Rubrivivax gelatinosus IL144: one gene and its partner. The protein of the gene in region 1 binds, or shares a complex with, the protein of each later gene. Links are inferred from orthologs where the notes say so. Each region holds a gene or a part of one and is shown on either strand. Other genes may lie near its edges. The genes, in order: RGE_RS11775 and RGE_RS19250.

Region 1 (10,289 bases):
TGTGCCCAACTTCCGCATGCCGCGCCAGTGCCCGGTCTGCGGCAGCGCCGTCGCGCGCGAGCGCGGCGGCATCGACCACCGCTGCAGCGGCGGCCTGTTCTGCGCCGCGCAGCGCAAGCAGGCGCTGCTGCACTTCGCCGGCCGGCGCGCGATGGACATCGAGGGCCTGGGCGACAAGCTCGTCGACCAGCTCGTCGACGCCGGCATCATCCGCACGCTGCCCGAGCTGTACACGCTGGGCGTGCTCAAGCTCTCGGCGCTGGACCGCATGGCCGACAAGAGCGCCGCCAACCTCGTCGCCGCGCTCGAGAAGAGCAAGCAGACGACGCTGGCGCGTTTCCTCTACGCGCTGGGCATCCGCCAGGTCGGCGAAGCCACCGCCAAGGACCTGGCGCGCCACTTCGGCAGCCTGGACCGCGTGATGGACGCCAGCGTCGAGCAGCTGCTGGAGGTGCGCGACGTCGGGCCCATCGTCGCGCAGAGCATCCGCACCTTCTTCGAGCAGCCGCACAACCGCGAGGTCGTCGAGCAGCTGCGGGCCGCCGGCATCCGCTGGGACGAGCACGAAGGCGCGGCGCTTGCCAACGTGGCGGCGCTGCCGCTGGCCGGCAAGACCCTGGTGCTGACCGGCACGCTGCCGACGCTGTCGCGCGAGCAGGCCAAGGAGATCATCGAGGCCGCCGGCGGCAAGGTCGCCGGCTCGGTGTCGAAGAAGACGCACTACGTCGTCGCCGGCGAGGAAGCCGGCAGCAAGCTGGAGAAGGCGCGTGAACTCGGCATCACCGTGCTCGACGAAGACGGGTTGAAGGCGCTGATCGAGGCGGCTGCGGCCGCCGCCAACGACGAGGCGGCCGCTGCCGCCGGGGAGTCCTGATGGCCGTGCACGAGATCCTGAAGATGGGCGATGCGCGCCTGCTGCGTGTCGCCCAACCGGTCGAAGCCTTCGACACGCCCGAGCTGCACGCGCTGGTGGCCGACATGATGGAAACCATGGCCGCCGCCAACGGCGCCGGCCTGGCGGCGCCGCAGATCGGCGTCGACCTGCAGCTCGTCGTCTTCGGCTTCGAGCGCAACGAGCGCTACCCGGAGGCGCCGGCGGTGCCGCTGACCGTGCTGTGCAACCCGGTGATCACGCCGCTGTCCGACGAGAAGGTCGACGGCTGGGAAGGCTGTCTGTCGGTGCCGGGGCTGCGCGGCGTCGTGCCGCGTTTCGCGCGCATCCGCTACACCGGCTTCGACGCCCAGGGCCGGGCGATCGAACGCGAAGCCGAGGGTTTCCACGCCCGCGTCGTGCAGCACGAGTGCGACCACCTGATCGGCCGGCTGTACCCGACGCGCATGGACGACCTGACGAAACTCGGCTTCACCAGCGTGCTCTTCCCCGAACTGGACCCCGCGTCCGACGACTGAAGCATGGGGTAACGGCGGGTTACGCAGCCCCAGGTCGGCGCCTTGCCCCTGTCGCGCGTTGGAGCCTCATGAACCCTGCTGAACGCCTCGTGCGCCGGCTCGTCGCCGGCCTGCTGACCGTCGCGGCACTCGCCGTCCCGCTGGGGGCGTCGGCCCAGGACGATCCTCCCGGACGCGTCGGCCGCATCGCCGCGTCGGAGGGGCGCATCTGGATCTACGACGACGCCCAGGGCGCCTGGATCGACGCCTCGACCAACCGCCCGCTGACCCGCGGCGACCGCATCTCCACCGACGGCGACGCCCGCGCGACGCTGCGCATCGGCTCGACGACGGTGCGCCTGGGCGGCAGCACCGAACTGGAAGTGCAGCGCCTGGACGACCAGCGGGTCTCGCTGCGCCTGCACAGCGGCGCCGTGGCGCTGCGCGTGCGTTCCAGCGAGGTCGCCGACGAGACCGAACTCGTCACCGACGAAGCCACGCTGCGCCCGCGCCGTGCCGGTTATTTCCGCGCCGACCGCGTCGACGACGTCACCTGGGCCAGCGCCTGGCGCGGCGAGCTGCGTGTCGACCCGCGCAACGACGAGGCTTTCACCGTCGACGACGGCCGCCGTGTCGAGGTCTGGAGCGAACGCGGCCGCGCGCAGCGCCGCTGGGACACGCCGCCCGACGACGAGTTCGCCGACTGGGCGCGCCGCGAGGACCGCGCAGACGAACGCAGCGCCGCCTACCGCTACGTCTCGCCCGAGATGACCGGGGCCGAGGACCTGGACCGTTACGGCAGCTGGGACCGCCACCCCGAATACGGCAACGTCTGGGTGCCGACGGCGGTGCCGGTCGGCTGGGCGCCGTACCGCTACGGCCACTGGGCCTGGATCGCGCCCTGGGGCTGGACCTGGGTCGACGACGCCCGCTGGGGCTTCGCGCCCTTCCACTACGGCCGCTGGGTGTACTGGGGCCGTCGCTGGGCCTGGTATCCGGGGGCCTACGTCGCCCGGCCGGTCTACGCGCCGGCGCTGGTGGCCTGGGTCGGCGGCTCGAACTTCAGTGTCGGCATCAACGTCGGCGGCCCGCCGGTCGGCTGGGTGCCGCTGGCGCCGCGCGAGGTCTTCGTGCCGTACTACCGCGTCACGCCGATCTACATCGACCGCGTGAACCACCGCCCGCACGGCCCGCGCCCGGTGCCGACCGGCCCGATCATGTACACCAACCAGGGCGTGCCCGGCGGCGTCACCGTCGTGCCGCGCGACGTGCTGGTGCGGCGCGAGCCGGTGGCGCGTGCCGTCGTCGACGTCAACGTCGGCCGCCGGCCGCTGCGCAGCGATGCGCCGGCCGCCTTGCCGCAGCCGCCGGCGCTCGACGGCGGCCACCGGCCGGCACCGCCGTCGCCGCGCTGGAGCAGCGACGACGGCCGCCGCGGTGCTCCGGCGATGGGCCGCCGCGACGACACCCGCACCGAGCGTCCGACCCCGCGTGCCGACGACGGCGATCGCCCGGGCACGGCCTTCGGCCGGCCGGTGCCGGTGCCTTCGAACCGCGCCGAGGACCGCCGGGACGATCGCCGCGATGATCGCCGTGAGGACCGGCGCGACGAACGCGCCACGCCGCGCCCGTCCACGCCAGCGCCGGTGCAGATGCCTGCGCGTTCGATGCCGCGCCGGGACAGCGGCGACAACGAGGATCGCCCGGACCGCCAGGCGACGCCCGACCGCCGCGGGGCCAACTGGACCAAGCGTCCGGACGAGGACCGCGTGTTGCGCACGACGCCTCCGCAGACCGTCGAACGCCGTGCGCCCGACCAGGGTGTCGAACGCCCGGGCCGCGAGCCCAGCGTGTTGCCGGTGGAGCCGCCGGCGCGCCATGCGATGCCGGAGCGGCCTGCGGAACGGCAGCAGGAGCGCCAGCCTGAACGCGTCCAGGAACGCCCGCAGATGGCGCCGCGCCAGCCCGAGCGGGCAGAGCGCCGCGACGACAAGCGCGACGAGCGCCGCAACCCGCGCCAGGACGAGCGCTGACGTCGAGCGCCGGGCTCAGCCCTCGCGCGTGAAATCGCGCTCGGGCCTTCGGCAGGCGCAGAACGCCTTCCGGCGTCCTGCGTCCAGGCTCAGCCCTCGCGCGTGAAATCGCGCTCGGGCCTTCGGCAGGCGCAGAACGCCTTCCGGCGTCCTGCGTCCGGGCTCAGCGCAGCAGCGGCTTGAGCACCGGCCAGACGTTGTCGAGCATCGTCGGCTGGGCCTGCGCGGTCGGGTGGATGCGGTCGGCCTGGAACAGCGTCTCGGCCTCGGGCACGTCGGCGACGCCGCGCAGCAAAAAGGGCACGAGCGCCGCGCCGCTTTCGCGCGCGACCTTGGCGAACGAGGCCGAGAAGTCCTCGGCGTAGCGCCGGCCGTAGTTCGGCGGCACTTCCATGCCGACGACGACGACCTTGGCGCCGGCCTCGCGCGCGCTGCGCGCCATCGTCGCCAGGTTGTCGCGCGTGTTGGCGATGGGCAGGCCGCGCAGCGCGTCGTTGCCGCCGAGTTCCAGGATCACCAGCCCGGGCTTGTGCTGCTTGAGCAGCGCCGGCAGCCGCGTGCGCCCGCCGGAGGTCGTCTCGCCGCTGATGCTGGCGTTGACGAGTTTCCAGCCCGGCGCCTGGTCGCCCAGGCGCTTGTCCAGCAGCGAGACCCAGCCGCTGCCGCGCGCCAGGCCGTACTCGGCCGACAGGCTGTCGCCGAGCACGAGCAAGGTGCGCGCGTCGGCCGCTGCCGCCGGGCCCGCGAACGCCGGGGTGACGGCGAGCGCGCTAGCATGCGCCAGCCATTGCCGGCGGGTCCACCGCATCCGAATGTCAGATCCGATCATCTCCGTCCAACGCATCTCGAAGCAGGTCGCCGATTCGACCGGCACGCTGACGATTCTCCACGACATCGATTTCGCGCTCTTTCCGAAGGAGACCGTGGCCATCGTCGGTGCCTCGGGCTCGGGCAAGAGCACGCTGCTGGCCATCCTGGCCGGCCTGGACACACCCACGGCGGGCACGGTGACGCTGGCCGGCACCGACCTGTTCGCGCTCGACGAAGACGCCCGCGCCGCGCTGCGTGCGCGCCAGGTCGGCTTCGTCTTCCAGAACTTCCAGCTGCTGGGCCATCTGACGGCGCTGGAGAACGTGATGCTGCCGCTGGAGCTGATGGGCCGGCGCGACGCACGCGCCGCGGCTGCCGAGATGCTGGCGCGTGTCGGCCTCGGCGAGCGCCTGGCGCACTACCCGAAGCTGCTGTCCGGCGGCGAGCAGCAGCGTGTCGCGCTGGCGCGCGCCTTCGTCGTGCGCCCGGCGGTGCTGCTGGCCGACGAGCCCACCGGCAGCTTGGACTTCGCCACCGGCGCCAAGGTGATGGAGCTGATGTTCGAACTCAACCGCGAAGCCGGCACGACGCTGGTGCTCGTCACCCACGACCCGCAGATCGCCGCCCGCTGCGAGCGCCAGCTGCGCATCGACGCCGGGCGGGTGGCGGAGGCGGCGGCGGCCTGATCAGACCCCGGCGCGCTCCAGCCGCGCCTTGAGCGCCAGGCGGATCGTCTGCGCGCTGTCTTCCAGATGGGCGCGGGTCTCGGCGTCGCGGCGGGCCGGGTGGGCCTTGGCGTGGTCCAGGCGCACCAGCAGCGTCTGCGCCTGGCTGCGCAGCAGCGCGCGGGCGTCGGCGCGGGCCGAGGGCTGCAGCAGCGCGGCGGCCAGGCGGTTGGCGTGGTCGCGCTGCAGCTCCCGGCGTGCCGGCGGGATCGCCGCGCCGGCGCCGAGTTCGCTCCAGACCTCGCGAGTGAGCCGGCCGTACAGCTCGGCCAGCCCGAAAGCGTCTTCCGGGTGGTCGACCTTGGCCGCGGCGTCCAGCACGCGCCCGGCCAGCGCATCGCCTGACAGCGTGGCCAGCACGCTGCGCTGCAGCTCCAGCAGACGCTGCGGCAGCGCGAAGTCGGTCGGCGTGCCGGATTCGCCGCGCTCCAGGTAGTCGGGGGCCAGACGGCGCTGCAGCGCCGGGCTCAGCGCCAGGCCGTCGGCGCCCAGCACGTCGCGCATCAGCAGGTCCAGCGCCTGGCGCTGGGTCTGCGCCGGCAGCGGCTGCAGCGGGTCGCGGCCGCTGCCGGGGTAGTCGCGCAGCGTGCGCACGCCGCCGATCTGGCGCAGCAGCAGCTGCGTCGCGCGGCCGACGTCGTTGAGCGCGAAGGCGATCGAGCGCCGCAGCACCGAGTAGTCCTCGTCGGGCGCCAGCGTGCGTGTCTCCTGGCGGCGGAACAGGTCGCGGGCGATCTCCAGCCGCTTGGCGGCGAAGGCGACGGGGTCGGCGCCGAGGTCGAAGACCGCGACCTCGGGGTCCAGGCCGAGCGCGTTGTCTTCGTCGGTGGCGAAGGCGAGCTGCGGGTCGCGGCTGCGGGCGGCGATCTTCTGCAGCTCGGCCGCCTCGTGCTCGGCGGCGATCGGCTTGTAGGCGTACTCGATCGCCCAGTAGTCGTAAGGCCCCAGCGTGGTCTGGAACGGTGTGCCCAGCGGCGCCCCCGGGCGCGGCAGGTTGATGGCGTTGTATTCCATCACCGAGCCGGTCGTGCCGTGATCGCGCGTGAACTCGGGGTCGGCGAGCTGGGCCTCGGTGTAGATGCGCGAGGCGCGGAAGTTGTGGCGCAGGCCCAGCGCGTGGCCGACCTCGTGCATCACGGTGTTGCGCAGGTAGTCCTGCACGTAGCGCCGGGTGCGCGGGTCGTCGGCGGGCAGGTCGTCGCGCGCGGCGAGCACGTCCAGGCCGTAGGCCAGCTGGGCGGCCGCCTCGTCAGCGAAGCTGCAGGCGGCGGGGCCGTCGGCCGCGGCCGCTGCACCGGCGGTGCCGGCCAGCACCTGGGTGCGCTCGACACGCTTCAGCCGCGTGACCAGGGCTTCGACGCCGATGTCGGCGTCGAGGATCTCGCCGCTGCGCGGGTCGACCTGCGACGGGCCGATCGCGGCGAAGCCGGGGTCGGGGCTGGTCATCCAGCGCACCGAGGCGCGACCGGCGTCCAGCGTGTCGAAGTCGGCGTCGTCGGCCTGCTGGCGCACGACGATGGCGTCGCGGAAGCCGATGCGCTCGAAAGCCTTATTCCATTCGAGGATCCCGTCGCGCACGGTGTCGCGCCAGGCCAGCGGCACGTTGCGGTCGATCCAGAAGGTGATCGGCTTGACCGGCTCGGACAGCGCCGCGGCGGGGTCGCGTTTTTCCAGCCGCCAGCGGTTGATCCAGCGCTGGCGCGGCGAGCTGCCGAGCTCGCCGGCGACGTCGAAGCTCTGCGTCGTGAAGCTGCCGATGCGCGGGTCGGCGCGGCGCGCGTGCATCGGTTCGGCCGGCAGCGGCGCCAGCGAATAGTGCAGGCCGACGAGCAGGCTGCGCGCGTCGGGCACGTAACGCGGCAGCGAGGGCCCGCCCGGGGCCGCCGGGGCCAGCGTCGCGGCGTAGAAATGGTTCGTCGTCTCGATGACGGTGGCGTCGGCCGAGTTGCGCACCGCGGCGATCGTCGTGTTGCGCGGGTCCAGCAGATAAGGCTGGCGGAAGGCACGCTGCAGCGACATGCCCACGCCCAGCATGTCGCCGAGGAAGAGCGCGTTGGCCTCGACCAGCACGGCGCCGCTCTGCGGCTGCGGCTGGCTGACCACCGGCGCACTGGCCAGCAGACTGGAAGCGAACGAGGCCGCCGCGGCCCGCGCCTCGGGCGAGCCGGGCGCGGTAGCCGGGTAGACGTTGCGCGCCTGCAGCCGCACCTGCTGGTACTGGCGCACGAACTCCACGAGCTGCGGCCCGCCGGCGCCGGAAACCGGGTGCGCCATCAGCCCGCCGAGCACGCCGGCTTCGGCGATGCCCGAAGCGAACTTCGGCGACAGCAGGAAGGGTCGGCCCCAGGCGGCCGGCGCGAGTTCGATCCAGACCTTGTCCTCGCGCTGCCACAGCGGCAGCGGCCCGTCGATGCGGCGCGCGTCCTTCACGACCGCGGCGAAGGCTGGCAAGTTGGGGTCGGGCGGCGCCACGCGGGCCGCCGGGACGGCCTCGGCGGGCTTGTCGGCCGCGGCGGCGGGCGCCGCCGGACGCGTGGCGCAGGCCGCGAGCAGCGCGGCAGCGGCCAGCGGCAGCAGCGGACGGAGGAGGCGGGGCAGGGCAGGCACGGCGAAATTGTCGAAGCCGTGCGGCGGCGAGTCCCCGCGATAAGGAGCACGATTGCCCCTCTGCTGCTTCATTGCCCGCCATGTCGCCACACGTCACTCCGCTGCGTTGGGGCCTCGTCGGCCCCGGCACGATCGCCCGTCGCTTCGCCGATGCGCTGACCGTGGTGCCGGGCGCGCGCCTGACGGCGGTGTATGGCGGCCGCCCGAGCCATGCCGAGGCCTTCGCCGCGCACTGGCCGGCCACCGTGCACCATGAGCTGGCGGCGCTGCTGGCCGACCCGCAGGTCGACGCGGTCTACGTCGCCACGCCGCACAGCGCGCACGCCGAGGCCATCGCCGCGGCGCTGGACGCCGGCAAGCCGGTGCTCTGCGAAAAACCGCTGGTGGCCACCGCGGCCCAGGCGCGCGCCGTCGTCGCCCTTGCCGGCGAGCGCCGTGTGTTCCTGATGGAGGCGCTGTGGTCGCGTTTCCTGCCGTCCTGGCAGCAGCTGCGCGCCTGGATCGAAGCCGGCGAGATCGGCACCGTGCACACGGTGCAGGGCACGTTCTGCCTGCGGCTGCCCTTCGACCCGGCCTCGCGGCTGTTCGCGCCGGCGCTGGCCGGCGGCGCGCTGCTGGACATCGGCGTCTACGCGCTGTCGCTGGCGCAGTGGGTGATACAGGCCCAGGGCAGCGGCGAGCCCGAGGGCTTCGACGTCGCCGGGAGGCTGGCGCCGACTGGCGTCGACCTGCACCTCGCGACGCAGCTGCGCTGGGCCGGCGGCGCGGTGGCGCAGTTCGTCATCGGCTTCGACGGCGCGGCCGACAACGCCTGCCGCATCCACGGCCAGCGCGGCACGATCACGCTGCAGCCCAACTTCTGGGAGTGCACGCGCGTCACGCTGCAGCGCCGCGGCGAGCCCGAGCAGACGCTCGAGCTGCCGTTCCGCCACAACGGCTTCGAGTACCAGATCGAGGCGGCGACGGCCTGCATCGCCGCCGGCCAGATGGAGAACGCCGCGATGCCGCTGGCGCAGACGCTGGCGGTGGCCGAACTGAGCGACGCGATGCGCCAGCGCCTGGGCGTGCGCTACCCGTTCGAGTGATTCAGTCGATGGTCTGGCGGTAGCGCAGCATCGCCACGCCGCCGGCGGCCAGCGCGAAAGCGGCGATCGCCGCCGCTTCGGGCCACAGGTCGGCAAAGCCGCTGCCTTTCAGCATCACGGCGCGCACGATGCGCAGGAAGTGGGTCAGCGGCAGCACTTCGCCGATCGTCTGCGCCCAGCCCGGCATGCCGCGGAACGGGAACATGAAGCCCGACAGCAGGATGTTCGGCAGGAAATAGAACATCGTCATCTGCATGGACTGCATCTGCGAGCGCGCGATGGTGCTGAAGGTGAAGCCCACCGACAGCGTGGCGACGATGAACAGCAGCACCATCGCCGACAGCAGCACGAAGCTGCCGGCCATCGGCACGTGGAACAGCACGCGCGCCGCGGCGAAGACCAGCAGCACCTGGCCGTAGCCGATGATCACGTAGGGCAGGATCTTGCCGGCCATCATCTCCACCGGCCGCACCGGGGTGGCCAGCAGGTTCTCCAGCGTGCCGCGCTCGCGTTCGCGGGTCATCGCCATCGAGGTCATCATCACCAGCGTCATCGTCAGGATGACGCCCATCAGCCCCGGCACGACGTTGAACGCGGTGATGCCCTCGGGGTTGTAGCGCTTGTGCACGCGGACCTCGAACGGCGCCGCACCGCCGGCCAGCGGCGCCAGCGCGCCGGTGAGCTCGCTGCGAAGCGCCAGCGTCGGCAGCGCCGCCAGCGCGGCCACCGCCTGGCCGGTGGCGGCCGGGTCGCTGGCGTCGGCCAGCACGACGAGCGGCGGCGTCTCGCCACGCAGCAGCCGGCGCGTGAAGTCGCCCGGGAAGACGAGCGCGAACTGCACCTGGCCGCTGGCGATCAGCGCCTCGGCATCGGCTTCGCTCGGCATGGCGACGATCTCGAAGTAGCCGGTGTTGCGCACCGCGGCGACGACGCTGCGCACGACGGGCGATTCGTCCAGCGCGACGACGGCCGTCGGCAAATGCTTGGGGTCGCCGTTGATCGCGTAGCCGAACAGCACCAGCTGCATCAGCGGCACGCCGATCAGCATCGCGAAGGTCAGCCGGTCGCGGCGCAGCTGGATCAGCTCCTTGCGCAGCACCGCGAGGATGCGGCCCCAGCTAAGCGAGAGGATCCTGGGCATGCTGGGTCAGCGAGATGAAGACGTCTTCGAGCCCGGTGGCGATCGGCTCGACGGTCCAGCGGTGGCCGGGCGCGGCACCGTCCAGCCAGGCGGCGAAGTCCTCGCCGGCGCGCGCGCTGACGTGCACCGAACCGCCGAAGGGCACCGCCATCCAGCGTTCGTCGTGCGCCAGCAGCGCCACCGCGTCGGCCAGGTGTTCGCCGCGCAGCGTCCAGGTGCGCAGCCCTGCGGCGGCCACCACCTCGGCGGCGGTGCCGGCGGCCAGCAGCCGGCCGTAGCTGATGTAGGCCAGCCGGTGGCAGCGTTCGGCTTCGTCCATGTAGTGCGTCGACACCAGCACCGTCAGGCCTTCGGCGGCGAGGCTGTGGATCTGCTGCCAGAAGTCGCGCCGCGCCTTGGGGTCGACGCCGGCGGTCGGCTCGTCCAGCAGCAGCAGTTCGGGCTGGTGCAGCATGCAGGCGGCCAGCGCCAGGCGCTGCTTCCAGCCGCCCGACAGCGA
Region 2 (10,680 bases), 1.7 Mb from region 1 along the record:
CTGGTTGGGCGCGGCGCCGGTGTAGAAGACGTTCTTGCTCAGCTCCTCGCCTTCGTACTGCACCGGGTAGAAGAGCAGGCCGTTGAGTTCCTCGACGACCGGCAGCACGCTCTTGCGCGAGACGCTGGTCCAGCAGCCGAAGATCACCGAGACCTTGTCCTTGCTGATCAGCTGGCGCGTCTTCTCGGCGAACAGCGGCCAGTTCGAGGCCGGGTCGACGACCACCGGCTCGAGCTTCTTGCCGAGCACGCCGCCCTTGGCGTTGACCTCGTCGATGGCCATCAGGATGGTGTCCTTCAACACCGTCTCGGAGATCGCCATCGTGCCCGACAGCGAGTGCAGCACGCCGACCTTGATGGTGTCGGCGGCGTGGGCGGAGCCGATGCCGAACGCGGCGAAGGCGGCGGCGGTGACGGTTTGCAGGACGAAGCTGCGGCGGTTGGCAGTAGCCATGTGGTGGACCCCTCCAGGTGGCCGGACGGCCGGTTGAACTGGAGGGCAGTGTCGGGAGCAGGGCCGTGCCGGCCAATACGACAGATGTCGTAGGCGGCGGCGTACAGTCGCGCCCCAACGCAAAACCGAGAGAGCCCCATGACCCTGCCCACCCTGCTGCGCGCGATGCCCAAAGCCGAGCTGCACGTGCACATCGAAGGCACCCTGGAGCCCGAGCTGATCTTCCGCCTGGCCGAGCGCAACGGCGTCGTGCTGCCCTACGCCAGCGTCGAGGCGCTGCGTGCGGCCTATGCCTTCAGCGACCTGCAGAGCTTCCTGGACATCTATTACGCCGGCGCCAGCGTGCTGCTGAAGGAAGCCGACTTCTTCGAGATGGCCTGGGCCTACTTCGAGCGCGCCGCGGCCGACGGCGTCGTGCACGCCGAACTGTTCTTCGACCCGCAGACGCACACTGCGCGCGGCGTGGCGATGGAGACGGTCATCACCGGCCTGCACCGCGCCTGCCAGCGCGCGCATGCCGAGCTGGGCATCAGCGCCTCGCTGATCCTGTGTTTCCTGCGCCACCTCAGCGAAGAAGACGCTTTCGCGACGCTGGAAGCGGCGCTGCCCTACCGGCACCTGTTCATCGGCGTCGGCCTGGACAGCAGCGAGCGCGGCCACCCGCCGGAGAAGTTCGCGCGCGTGTTCGCGCGCTGCCGCGAACTCGGCCTGCACCTCGTCGCCCACGCTGGCGAAGAAGGCCCGGCCGAATACGTCGAGACGGCGCTGGACCTGCTGAAGGTCGAGCGTGTGGACCACGGCGTGCGCAGCCTGGACAAGCCGGCGCTGGTCGCGCGCCTGGCCGCCGAACGCGTGCCGCTGACGGTCTGCCCGCTGTCCAACGTCAAACTCTGCGTCTACTCCGACATGGCGGCGCACCGCCTGCCCGAGCTGCTGGCCGCGGGTGTCTGCGTCACCGTCAACAGCGACGACCCGGCGTACTTCGGCGGCTATCTGCTGGACAACTACCGCGCCGTCTTCGACGCCCACCCGGCGCTGGGCCGCGACGCCGCCTATGCGCTGGCGGCCAACAGCCTGGAGGCGAGCTTCGTGCCGGCCGAGCAGAAGGCGCGCTGGAAGCGCGATCTGGACGCGGTGTTCGCCGCCGCCTGATCAGGCCGCGGCACGGCCGCGCTCGTCGCGGCGCAGCAGCACGACGACCAGCGTCAGGAAGCCGCCGACCAGCGCGATGCCCAGCGCGCCGACCGCCCAGGCCGTCCAGACGATGAGCGGCGCGGCGCCGCCGAGCAGGCCCAGCGTGCTCTGCGCCAGGTCCAGCAGTGCGTGCATCAACGCCTGCCAGCCGGGGAACCAGCGGTCGATGACCTCCGCGTAGGGCACGCGGTCGACCAGTTCGCCCAGGTCGCCGACCCAGGCGCTGTCGGCCGCCAGCAGCGTGTGCAGGCCCCAGGCGCCGAGCGACCAGAGGGCCAGCAGCAGCGCGGCGATGATCCAGATGGCGGTCAGCATGGGCGCGACGATAGCCGCGCCGCCGAAGCCGCAATCCGTGCGGGCCTTAAGCCGCCAGCGCCTCGGCCAGCCGTGCCGCCTGCGGGCCGAAAGCGTAGGCGTCCATGCCCAGGTCGCCGTAGGTCAGGCTGGCGTGCACGCGCCGCGCGACCGGCGCCTCGCCGGCGGCACCGGCGGCGACGAAGAAGGGCAGCAGGTGCTCGTCGCTCGGGTGCATCAGCCCCGCGTGCGGCGCCTCGCTGCGCCAGGCCAGCAGCGCCGGCCAGTCGGCCGCCGCGCCGCGCTCGGCGAACCAGTCGCGGAAGGCCGTGCTCTCCGGCGTCGCCGGCGCGTCGACCTGGCCGGCGCCCAGCGCGGCGAAGACCCGGCGCAGGTTGTGCGTGATGCTGCCGCTGGCCAGCACCAGCACGCCCTCGGCGGCCAGCGGCGCCAGCGCGCGGCCGAGCGCGAACAGCTGCGCCGGCGTCCAGCCCGGCGGCCAGGCCAGCGGCAGCACCGGCACGTCGACCGCCGGATAGACGTGCAGCAGCGGCGTCCAGACGCCGTGGTCCAGGCCGCCGCCTTCGTGGCGCTGCACGGGGATGCCGGCCTCGGCCAGCAGGGCCTGGACGCGGGTGGCGAGCTCGGGCGCGCCCGGCGCGTCGTAGCGCAGCCGGTACAGCGCCTCGGGGAAACCGCCGAAGTCGTGGATCGTCTCGTGGCGCGCGCCGGCCACCAGCACCGGTTCGCGCGTCAGGCTGTGCGCCGAGATCGCGAGGATGGCGCGCGGCCGGCCGAAGGCGGCGTCGAGCGCCGGGCCCAGGCGGCGGAAGAACTCGCCGGCGGCGCCCGGTTCGAGCGCGGTCATCGGCGAGCCGTGGGACAGGAAGAGCGGGGGCAGCGGGTTCATGGCCTCATTTCAGCAGCCCGTGCGGCGGTCCGGGTTCAGCCCGGTTGCATGCGCCGTTCAAGGGCTTTCGGGTACCGTGCGGGCATGCATGCCTCGACTCCCGCGCTCGCGTGGCGCCAGACGCTGCGCGACTTCCGCGCCGGCGAGCTGCGCCTGCTGTTCTTCGCCGTGATGCTGGCCGTGGCCGCGCTGACGGCCGTGGGCTTCTTCGCCGACCGGCTCAACGCCGGCCTCGCGCGCGACGCGCGCCAGCTGCTGGGCGGCGACGCGCTGGTCAGCAGCGACCGGCCGACGCCGCCGGAACTCGTGCAGCTGGCCGCCCGCGCCGGCCTGCGCAGCGCCACCAGCGTCTCGTTCCCGAGCATGGCGCGTGCGCCCGACGATCTCGGCGGCGCCAGCCGGCTGGTCGCCGTCAAGGCGGTCAGCGACGGCTACCCGCTGCGCGGCGCGCTGCAACTGAAGGCGCTGCAGGGCGAGGGTGTCGAGACGGTGGCCGGCGGCCCGCGCGCCGGCACGGTGTGGGTCGACGCCGCGGTGCTCGACGCCTTGCAGCTCGCGCCCGGCCAGCCGCTGCAGCTGGGCGACGCGACGCTCACCATCGCGCGCGTGATCGCCGTCGAACCCGACCGCGGCACCGGCTTCACCAGCTTCTCGCCGCGCGTGATGCTGCACGAGACCGACCTGCCGGCCACCGGCCTCGTCCAGCCGGCCAGCCGGCTGAACTACCGTTTCGCGGTCGCCGCGCCCCAAGGCCGAGAGGCCGCGCTGCGCCAGTTCGTGCAGCAGGCCGAAGAGCGCATCCACGCCGTGCCGCTGCGCGGCGTGCGCCTGGAGTCGCTGCAGAGCGGCCGGCCGGAGATGCGCCAGACGCTGGACCGCGCGGAGAAGTTCCTGAACCTCGTCGCCCTGCTGGCGGCGCTGCTGGCCGCGGTGGCGGTGGCGATCGCGGCACGCGACTTCGCCGCCCGCCATCTGGACGACTGCGCGATGCTGCGTGTGCTCGGCCTGGCGCAGCGCCGCATCGCCGGCGCCTACGCGCTGGAGTTCGCGGCGCTGGGGCTGGCCGCCAGCGCGGCCGGCGTCGCCGCCGGCTGGGCGGTGCACCACGTCTTCGTCTTCCTGCTCGCCGGGCTGGTCAACACGACGCTGCCGGCGCCGTCGCTGTGGCCGGCGGCTTTCGGCGTCGGTGTCGGCATGACGCTGCTGCTGGGCTTCGGCCTGCCGCCGGTGCTGCAGCTGGCGCGTGTGCCGCCGCTGCGCGTGATCCGGCGCGACGTCGGCAGCCTGAAGCCCGCCTCGCTGCTGGTGCTGGCCGCCGGCGCCGGCGGCTTCGCGGCGCTGCTGCTGGCCGTGGCCTCCGACCCCAAGCTCGGGCTGATCGCGGTCGGCGGCTTCGCCGCGGCGATCGCCGTCTTCGCCCTGCTGTCCTGGCTGGCGGTGGCGCTGCTGCGCCGCGCCGTGCCCGAGGCCGGGGCGCCGCGCTGGCTGGTGCTGGCGACGCGCCAGCTCACCGCCCGCCCGGCTTTCGCCGTGCTGCAGGTCTCGGCGCTGGCCGTCGGCCTGCTGGCGCTGGTGCTGCTGGTGCTGCTGCGCACCGACCTCGTCGCCAGCTGGCGCAGCGCGACGCCGCCGGACGCGCCCAACCGCTTCGTCATCAACGTGCAGCCCGACCAGGCCGAGGCCTTCCGCCAGACGCTGGCCGACGCCGGCGTCACGCGCTACGACTGGTACCCGATGATCCGCGGCCGGCTGGTGGCGATCAACGGCCGCGCCGTCAGTCCCGACGACTTCAGCGAGGACCGCGCGGCGCGCCTGGTCGACCGCGAGTTCAACCTCAGCCACGCCGAGCAGCGCCCGGAGCACAACGAGATCGTCGCCGGCCGCTGGACGCCGGGCGAAGCCGGCGCGGTGTCGGTCGAGGAGGGCATCGCCCAGACCCTGGGGCTGAAGCTCGGCGACACGCTGCGTTTCGACGTCGCCGGCGTGTTGCAGGAGGCGCGCATCACCAGCCTGCGCAAGGTCGACTGGGGCTCGATGCGGGTGAACTTCTTCGTCGTCTTCCCGGTCGCCGAGCTGCCCGAGCTGCCGGCGAGCTACATCGGCGCCTTCCGCGCGCCGCCGAAGCCGGGTTTCGACAACGCGCTGGCACGCGCCTACCCCAACGTCACGGCGATCGACGTCTCGGCCTCGATCGCCCAGGTGCAGGGCGTGCTCGACCAGGTGATCCGGGCGGTGGAGTTCCTGTTCGGCTTCACGCTGGTGGCCGGGCTGGTGGTGCTGTTCGCCGCGGTGTCGGCGACACGCGAGTCGCGCTCGCGCGAGTTCGCGGTGATGCGCGCGATGGGCGCCGGCAGCCGTTTGCTGGCCCAGGTGCAGCGAGCCGAGCTGCTTGGCGTCGGCGCGCTGGCCGGGCTGCTGGCCTCGCTGGCGGCGATGGCCGTCGGCTGGGCGCTGGCGCGCTACGCCTTCGAGTTCGACTGGCGGCCCTCGCCCTTCGTGCCGCTGGCCGGCGCGGCGGCCGGTGCGGCGCTGGCGCTGGCCGCCGGCTGGTGGGGCCTGCGCGACGTGCTGCGCCGCCCGGTCGTCGAGACGCTGCGCCGCGCGACGGTGCAGTGACGCGGCCTCAGCCGGCGTCGAGCACGCGGTCGACGGCCTCGAGCAGCCGGCCCTGCTCCAGCGGCTTGGTCAGGTAGTCGGCGAAGCCGGCGGCGCGCGCCGCGGCGATGCGCTCGGGCATCGCGTCGGCGCTGACGGCGACGACCGGGATGGCCTCGGTCTCGGACCGCGCGCGCAGCCGGCGCAGCAGCTCGAAGCCGTCGGCGTCGGGCAGCTGGATGTCCAGCAGCACCAGCGCCGGCCGCGCCGCGACGGCCAGCGCCAGGCCCGAGGCGGCGTCGTCGGCCAGCAGCAGCTCGATCTCCGGCCGGCGCGCCAGCATCGCTTCCATCAGCATCTGGTTGACGCTGTTGTCCTCGACGTAGAGCACGGTGCGCCGCGCCGGCGCGGCACCGGCCTCGGCCGTCGTGCGTTCCAGGCTGACCCAGAAGCAACTGCCCAGGCCGGGCGCGCTGTCCAGACCGATGCGGCCGTGCATCGCCTCGACCAGCCACTTGGCCAGCGCCAGGCCGACGCCGGCGCCGCCGCCGGCGGCCCGCCCGCCGTCCAGGCGCTCGAAGGCCTTGAAGATGCGGCGCTGGTCGGCGACGGCGATGCCGGGGCCGTCGTCGCGCACTTCCAGCCGCAGGCGCTCGCCGTCGTCGCGCCATTCGACGCTGACGCTGCCGCCGCGGTGGTTGTACTGGACCGCGTTGGCCAGCAGCCCGGCCAGCACCTGGCGCAGCCGCGCCGCGTCGGCCAGCACGCGCCCCGGCGGCGGCGTGGCCGGCGGCTGCAGCGTGATGCCGCGTTCTTCGGCCAGGCCCTGGACGAGCCGGCAGGCCTCGGCCACCGCGGCCGCGGCGTCCACCGCCTCCAGCCGCACGCTGAGCGTGCCGCCGTCGATGCCGGCCAGGTCCAGCACCTGGTCGATCAGCGACAGCAGGTGGCGGCCGCCGCGCAGCACCTGCTGCACGCGCTCGTGCTGGGCCGGCGACAGCGGCTCGGCGGGGTCGGACTCCAGCAGCTGGCCGAAACCCAGCACCGCGTTCAGCGGCGTGCGCAGTTCGTGCGACATGCGCGACAGGAAGTCGCTCTTGGCGCGGTTGGCGCGCTCGGCGTCGTCGCGCGCGGCGATCAGCGCGGCCTCGGCGGCCTTGCGCGCGGTGATGTCCCAGCCGTAGCGGATCCAGCCCTCGAGGCGGCCGTCGGGCGTGGTGCGCGGCACGCCGGTCTCGGCGATCCAGCCCCAGCGGCCGTCGGCGCGGCGCAGCCGGTACTCGACCGCGAAGCTCTGCGCCGTCGTGCGCGCCGTCTGCAGCGCGGCGCCGGCGGCGGCGACGTCGTCGGCGTGCAGGCGCGCCGGCCAGGGCTCGGCCAGCGCCTGTCCGGCGCCGCAGCCGGTGAAAGCCAGCCAGCGCTGGTTGATCCAGGTCGGGCGGCCGTCGGCGTCGCAGACGACGACCAGCGCCGGCGCCGCGTCGGCCAGCGAGCGAAAGCGCGACTCGCTCTCGCGCAGCACCTGCTCGGCGCGCAGCGCGTCGGTGACGTCGGTGAAGGTGCGCACCACCGGCCCGCCGCGGCTGCGGAAGGTCTCGATGCGCATCGTGCGGCCGTCGGCGGCGGTGCGCTGGTAGCTCGCCGGCAGCAGGTCGATGCGGCCCTGCAGCGCGGCTTGGATGTGCTCGCGCGCGTCGGGGTCGAGCTCGCCCGGCGCCGGGCCGACGCGGCCGTGATCGATCTGCCAGCGCACGAACTCGCCGAGCGTCGCCCGTCTGCGCAGCAGGTCCTCGGGTACGCCGGTCAGCTCGACGAGGCGGCGGTTCCAGGCCGCCGTACGGCCTTGTTCGTCCAGCGTCAGCACGCCTTGCGGCAGGCTCTCCAGCGTCGCTTCCAGCAGGCGCGACTTTTCTTCGAGCAGCCGGCTGGTGCGCTGCTGCAGCTCGGTGGCGCGGCGCAGCTCGCCGATGTCCGAGAACAGGCCGATGGCGCCGATCTTGCGGCCTTCGGCGTCGCAGATCGGCGTGCCCTGGTTCATGCACCACAGCGGCGAGCCGTCGGCGCGGCGCAGCCGGATCTCGTACAGGCTGGCTTCGCCGGCGTTGCGGCGGCGCATCTGCTCGCGCAGCACGGCCGCCTGGTCCTCGTCGACGTACTCCCAGACCGAGCGCCCGATCAGTGCACCTCGTTGGACGCCGAGCATGCGGCACATCGCCGGGTTGGCGTCGGTGGTGCGCAGCTCGTTGTCGACGAACCAGAAGCCCTGGGTGGTGTTGTCCAGCAGCAGCGCCAGCATGCGCTGCTTCTCGGCCAGCGCCGCCTCGGCGGCGCGGCGTTCGCTGATGTCGAGCGCGACGGCAACGAAACCGCCGTCGGGCGTGGCGTTGCGGCGCAGCTCGATCGTGCGGCCGTCGGCCAGCGTGCGCACGCTGCTCGCGTGGCCGCCGGCGCGCAGCAGCGACATCCAGTGCTCGACCAGCGTCTGCTGGTTGCCGCCGCCCAGGCGCCCGGCGCGGGCCTGGGCCTCCAGCAGCTCGCGCACCGGCGTGCCGGGGTGCACCAGCGACGGGTCCAGCCGCGTCACCTCGGCGAAGCGCAGGTTCATCGTGCGCACGCGCAGGTCCGCGTCGACGACCAGCAGGCCCTCGTCGACGTGGTCGAAGATCAGCCGCAGCAGCGCCTCGCTCTCCTGGGCCGCGGCCAGGCTGCGCTGTTCGTCGCGCCGCGCCGCGGCCAATGCCAGGCGCTGGCGCCAGTTGCGCTCGGCGGCGACGACGCCGTACAGCCCCAGCAGCGTGGCCACCGCCAGGCCCAGCATCACCGCCGGGGCCGGCGGCAGGTCCTCGATGACGATGCGCGCGGCCACCGGCAGCGCCGTCGGCAGCGCGAAGAGGGCGCCGGTCAGGCGGTCGAAGTGCCCCAGCACCATCGCCGCGGTCGACAGCGCGGCGGCGGCGATCGTCAGCACCGTCAGGCCGTGGTGCACGTCGGACATCGGCAGCAGCGCCGCGCTGCCCCAGAGCACGCCGCTGGCGAAGATGCCGGCGCGAAAGCGCGCGAGCCAGCGCTCGGGCTCGGCGGCGCCGGCCTGGGCGCGGTAGCGCTGCAGCGTCCACAGCCGCAGCACGAGCAGCAGCGCCAGCGCGCCGCACCAGGCCAGCAGCGGCCCGGTGGCGACCACCGTGTGCAGCGCCCAGGCGACGAACGCGCCGACGCTGGCGCTTCCCAGCGCCGCGAAGGCGACGGCGGAGGCGTGCTCGGCGACCTGCGACGTGCGAACGGCGCGGGTGATGCCGTCGTCCTCCGGTTCGGCGGGTGGCTTCGGCAGGGGCACGGGGCGTGGCGTCTGTTCGGAGCCGGATTGTGGTCGCAGGCGCGGGCTCATGTTCTTGGGGGGAGCCCGGTTCGTGGGGCTCGGCTCAGGGGCCGTTGACGCGGAAGGCGGCGACCGCCTGCGACAGCTGGCGCGCCTGCTCGCGCAGCGATTCCGAGGCCGCCGCCGACTGCTCGACCAGCGCGGCGTTCTGCTGCGTCATGCGGTCCAGCGCGGCGACCGAGTCGTTGATGCTGCCGATCTCGCCGTGCTGCTCGGCGGTGGCGGCGGAGATCTCGGCGATCGTCGCGACGACGCGTTCGACGCTGGCGACGATCTCGTCCATCGTGCGGCCGGCGTCGCCGACCAGGCGCGAGCCGGCCTCGACCTTCTCGACCGAGTTGCCGATCAGCGCCTTGATCTCGCGCGCCGCCTCGGCGCTGCGCTGCGCCAGGCTGCGCACCTCGCCGGCCACCACTGCGAAGCCGCGGCCCTGCTCGCCGGCGCGCGCCGCCTCGACCGCGGCGTTGAGCGCCAGGATGTTGGTCTGGAAGGCGATGCCGTCGATGACGTTGATGATCTCGGTGATGCGCTGCGAGCTGGTGTTGATCTCGTCCATCGTCGCGACGACCTGGCCGACGACCTCGCCGCCGCGGCGCGCGTTGCCGGCGGCGGCGCCGGCCAGCTCGCGCGCCTGCGAGGCCGCCTCTGCGCTGTGGCGCGCGCTGCCGGCCAGCTGGCCGACGCTGGAGGCGGTCTGCTGCAGGCTGCCGGCGGTCTGCTCGGTGCGCTGGCTGAGGTCGGTGTTGCCGGCGGCGATCTCGCCCGAGGCGGTGTCGATCGACTCGGCCGACTGGCGCACCTGGGCCAGCGTGCCGCCCAGGCGCAGGCGCATGGTCTCGACGTCGCGGATCAGCTCGCCGACCTCGTCGTCGCGCCGGCTCTCGACGTGGCGCGTCAGGTCGCCGGCGGCGACGGCCTCGACGGCGCGCGCCAGATCGCGCAGCGGCTCGGCCACCCAGCGCCGCAGCGCGAAGAACAGCGAGGCCGACAGGCCCGCGGCGACCAGCGCCAGCAGCAGCCAGAACGGCCGCAGCCCGGCCCAGGTGGCGGCCATCGCGTGGCCTTGCGAGACCTCGGCGAGCACATACCAGCCGGTGGCCGGCACCTTGCGCGCGACGACCCAGGTGTCGCCGCTGGCGGCGTCCACCAGGCCGGGCGAGGGCAGGCGCTCGCCGGCGTCGGCCTGCGGCAGCGCGGCCAGCAGCGGGGCGGCCGCCGGCAGCGTCTCCAGCACCTTGGCGCCGGGCGCCTTGGGGTGGGCGACGAAGACCGCGTCCTCGGCCTTGGCCTTGGGGTCGACGATGACGATGCCGCCGGTGTCCGCCAGCCGGGCATCGCCGGCGAGCTTGCGCAGCGCGGCGCGGTAGGCGCTCTGGTCGAAACCGACGAAGAGCACGCCGACGACGCGCCCCTGGCCGTCGCGCAGCGCCTCGTAGCGCGCCATGTAGGGTTTGCCGAAGAGCTGCGCCGGGCCGACGTAGGAGCCGCCGGCCTTCAGCGCGGCGTAGGCCGGGTGCTGGGTGCCCAGCGGCGTGCCGACGGCGCGCGAGCCGTCCTCCTTCTTCAGCGAGGTCGTGATGCGCACGAAGTCCTCGCCCTGGGCGGCGAACACGGTGGCCACGCCGCCGGTCAGCTCGGCGAAGTGGTCGACCTGGGCGAACTGGCCGTTGAGCGGCTGGCCCTGCGCCGACAGGCTCTCGCCCCGCAGCACGTAAGGGCCGGGCAGGTCGGCGGCGAAGGCGCCGTAGAGCTTGTCGGCCATCGTGCGCGCGGCGCCGTCGAAGGCCTCGGCCATGTCGGCGACGGCCTGCGCGCGTTCGCCGTAGCGCTCGGCATTGGCCTCGTTGGCGTTGCGCAC

The links.
Region 2: the proteins of RGE_RS11775 (region 1) and RGE_RS19250 are in contact, whole or in part, in a cryo-EM structure (PDB 9GE8), measured with the Escherichia coli proteins. The link is inferred for Rubrivivax gelatinosus IL144 from one-to-one orthologs.

The regions. Positions count from the first base shown.
Region 1 is NC_017075.1:2,542,917-2,553,205, forward strand. What follows is about bases 3,313-6,076. They hold RGE_RS11775 (ABC transporter ATP-binding protein), read left to right. Parts: upstream 3,313-4,234; coding sequence 4,235-4,918; downstream 4,919-6,076. Other genes in these bases: RGE_RS11765 (DUF6600 domain-containing protein), read left to right, coding at 3,313-3,422; RGE_RS11770 (arylesterase), read right to left, coding at 3,586-4,230; RGE_RS11780 (zinc-dependent metalloprotease), read right to left, coding at 4,919-6,076. Outside these bases: NAD-dependent DNA ligase LigA, read left to right, coding at 1-874; def (peptide deformylase), read left to right, coding at 874-1,410; more of RGE_RS11765, read left to right, coding at 1,479-3,312; more of RGE_RS11780, read right to left, coding at 6,077-7,564; RGE_RS11785 (Gfo/Idh/MocA family protein), read left to right, coding at 7,645-8,649; RGE_RS11790 (ABC transporter permease), read right to left, coding at 8,651-9,790; RGE_RS11795 (ABC transporter ATP-binding protein), read right to left, coding at 9,768-10,289.
Region 2 is NC_017075.1:4,232,173-4,242,852, reverse strand. What follows is about bases 2,547-5,701. They hold RGE_RS19250 (ABC transporter permease), read left to right. Parts: upstream 2,547-2,935; coding sequence 2,936-5,467; downstream 5,468-5,701. Other genes in these bases: RGE_RS19245 (PAS-domain containing protein), read right to left, coding at 5,475-5,701; RGE_RS19255 (dioxygenase family protein), read right to left, coding at 2,547-2,851. In the rest of the region: urtA (urea ABC transporter substrate-binding protein), read right to left, coding at 1-453; RGE_RS19265 (adenosine deaminase), read left to right, coding at 592-1,605; RGE_RS19260 (hypothetical protein), read right to left, coding at 1,606-1,962; more of RGE_RS19255, read right to left, coding at 2,009-2,546; more of RGE_RS19245, read right to left, coding at 5,702-8,780; RGE_RS24875 (methyl-accepting chemotaxis protein), read right to left, coding at 8,866-10,680.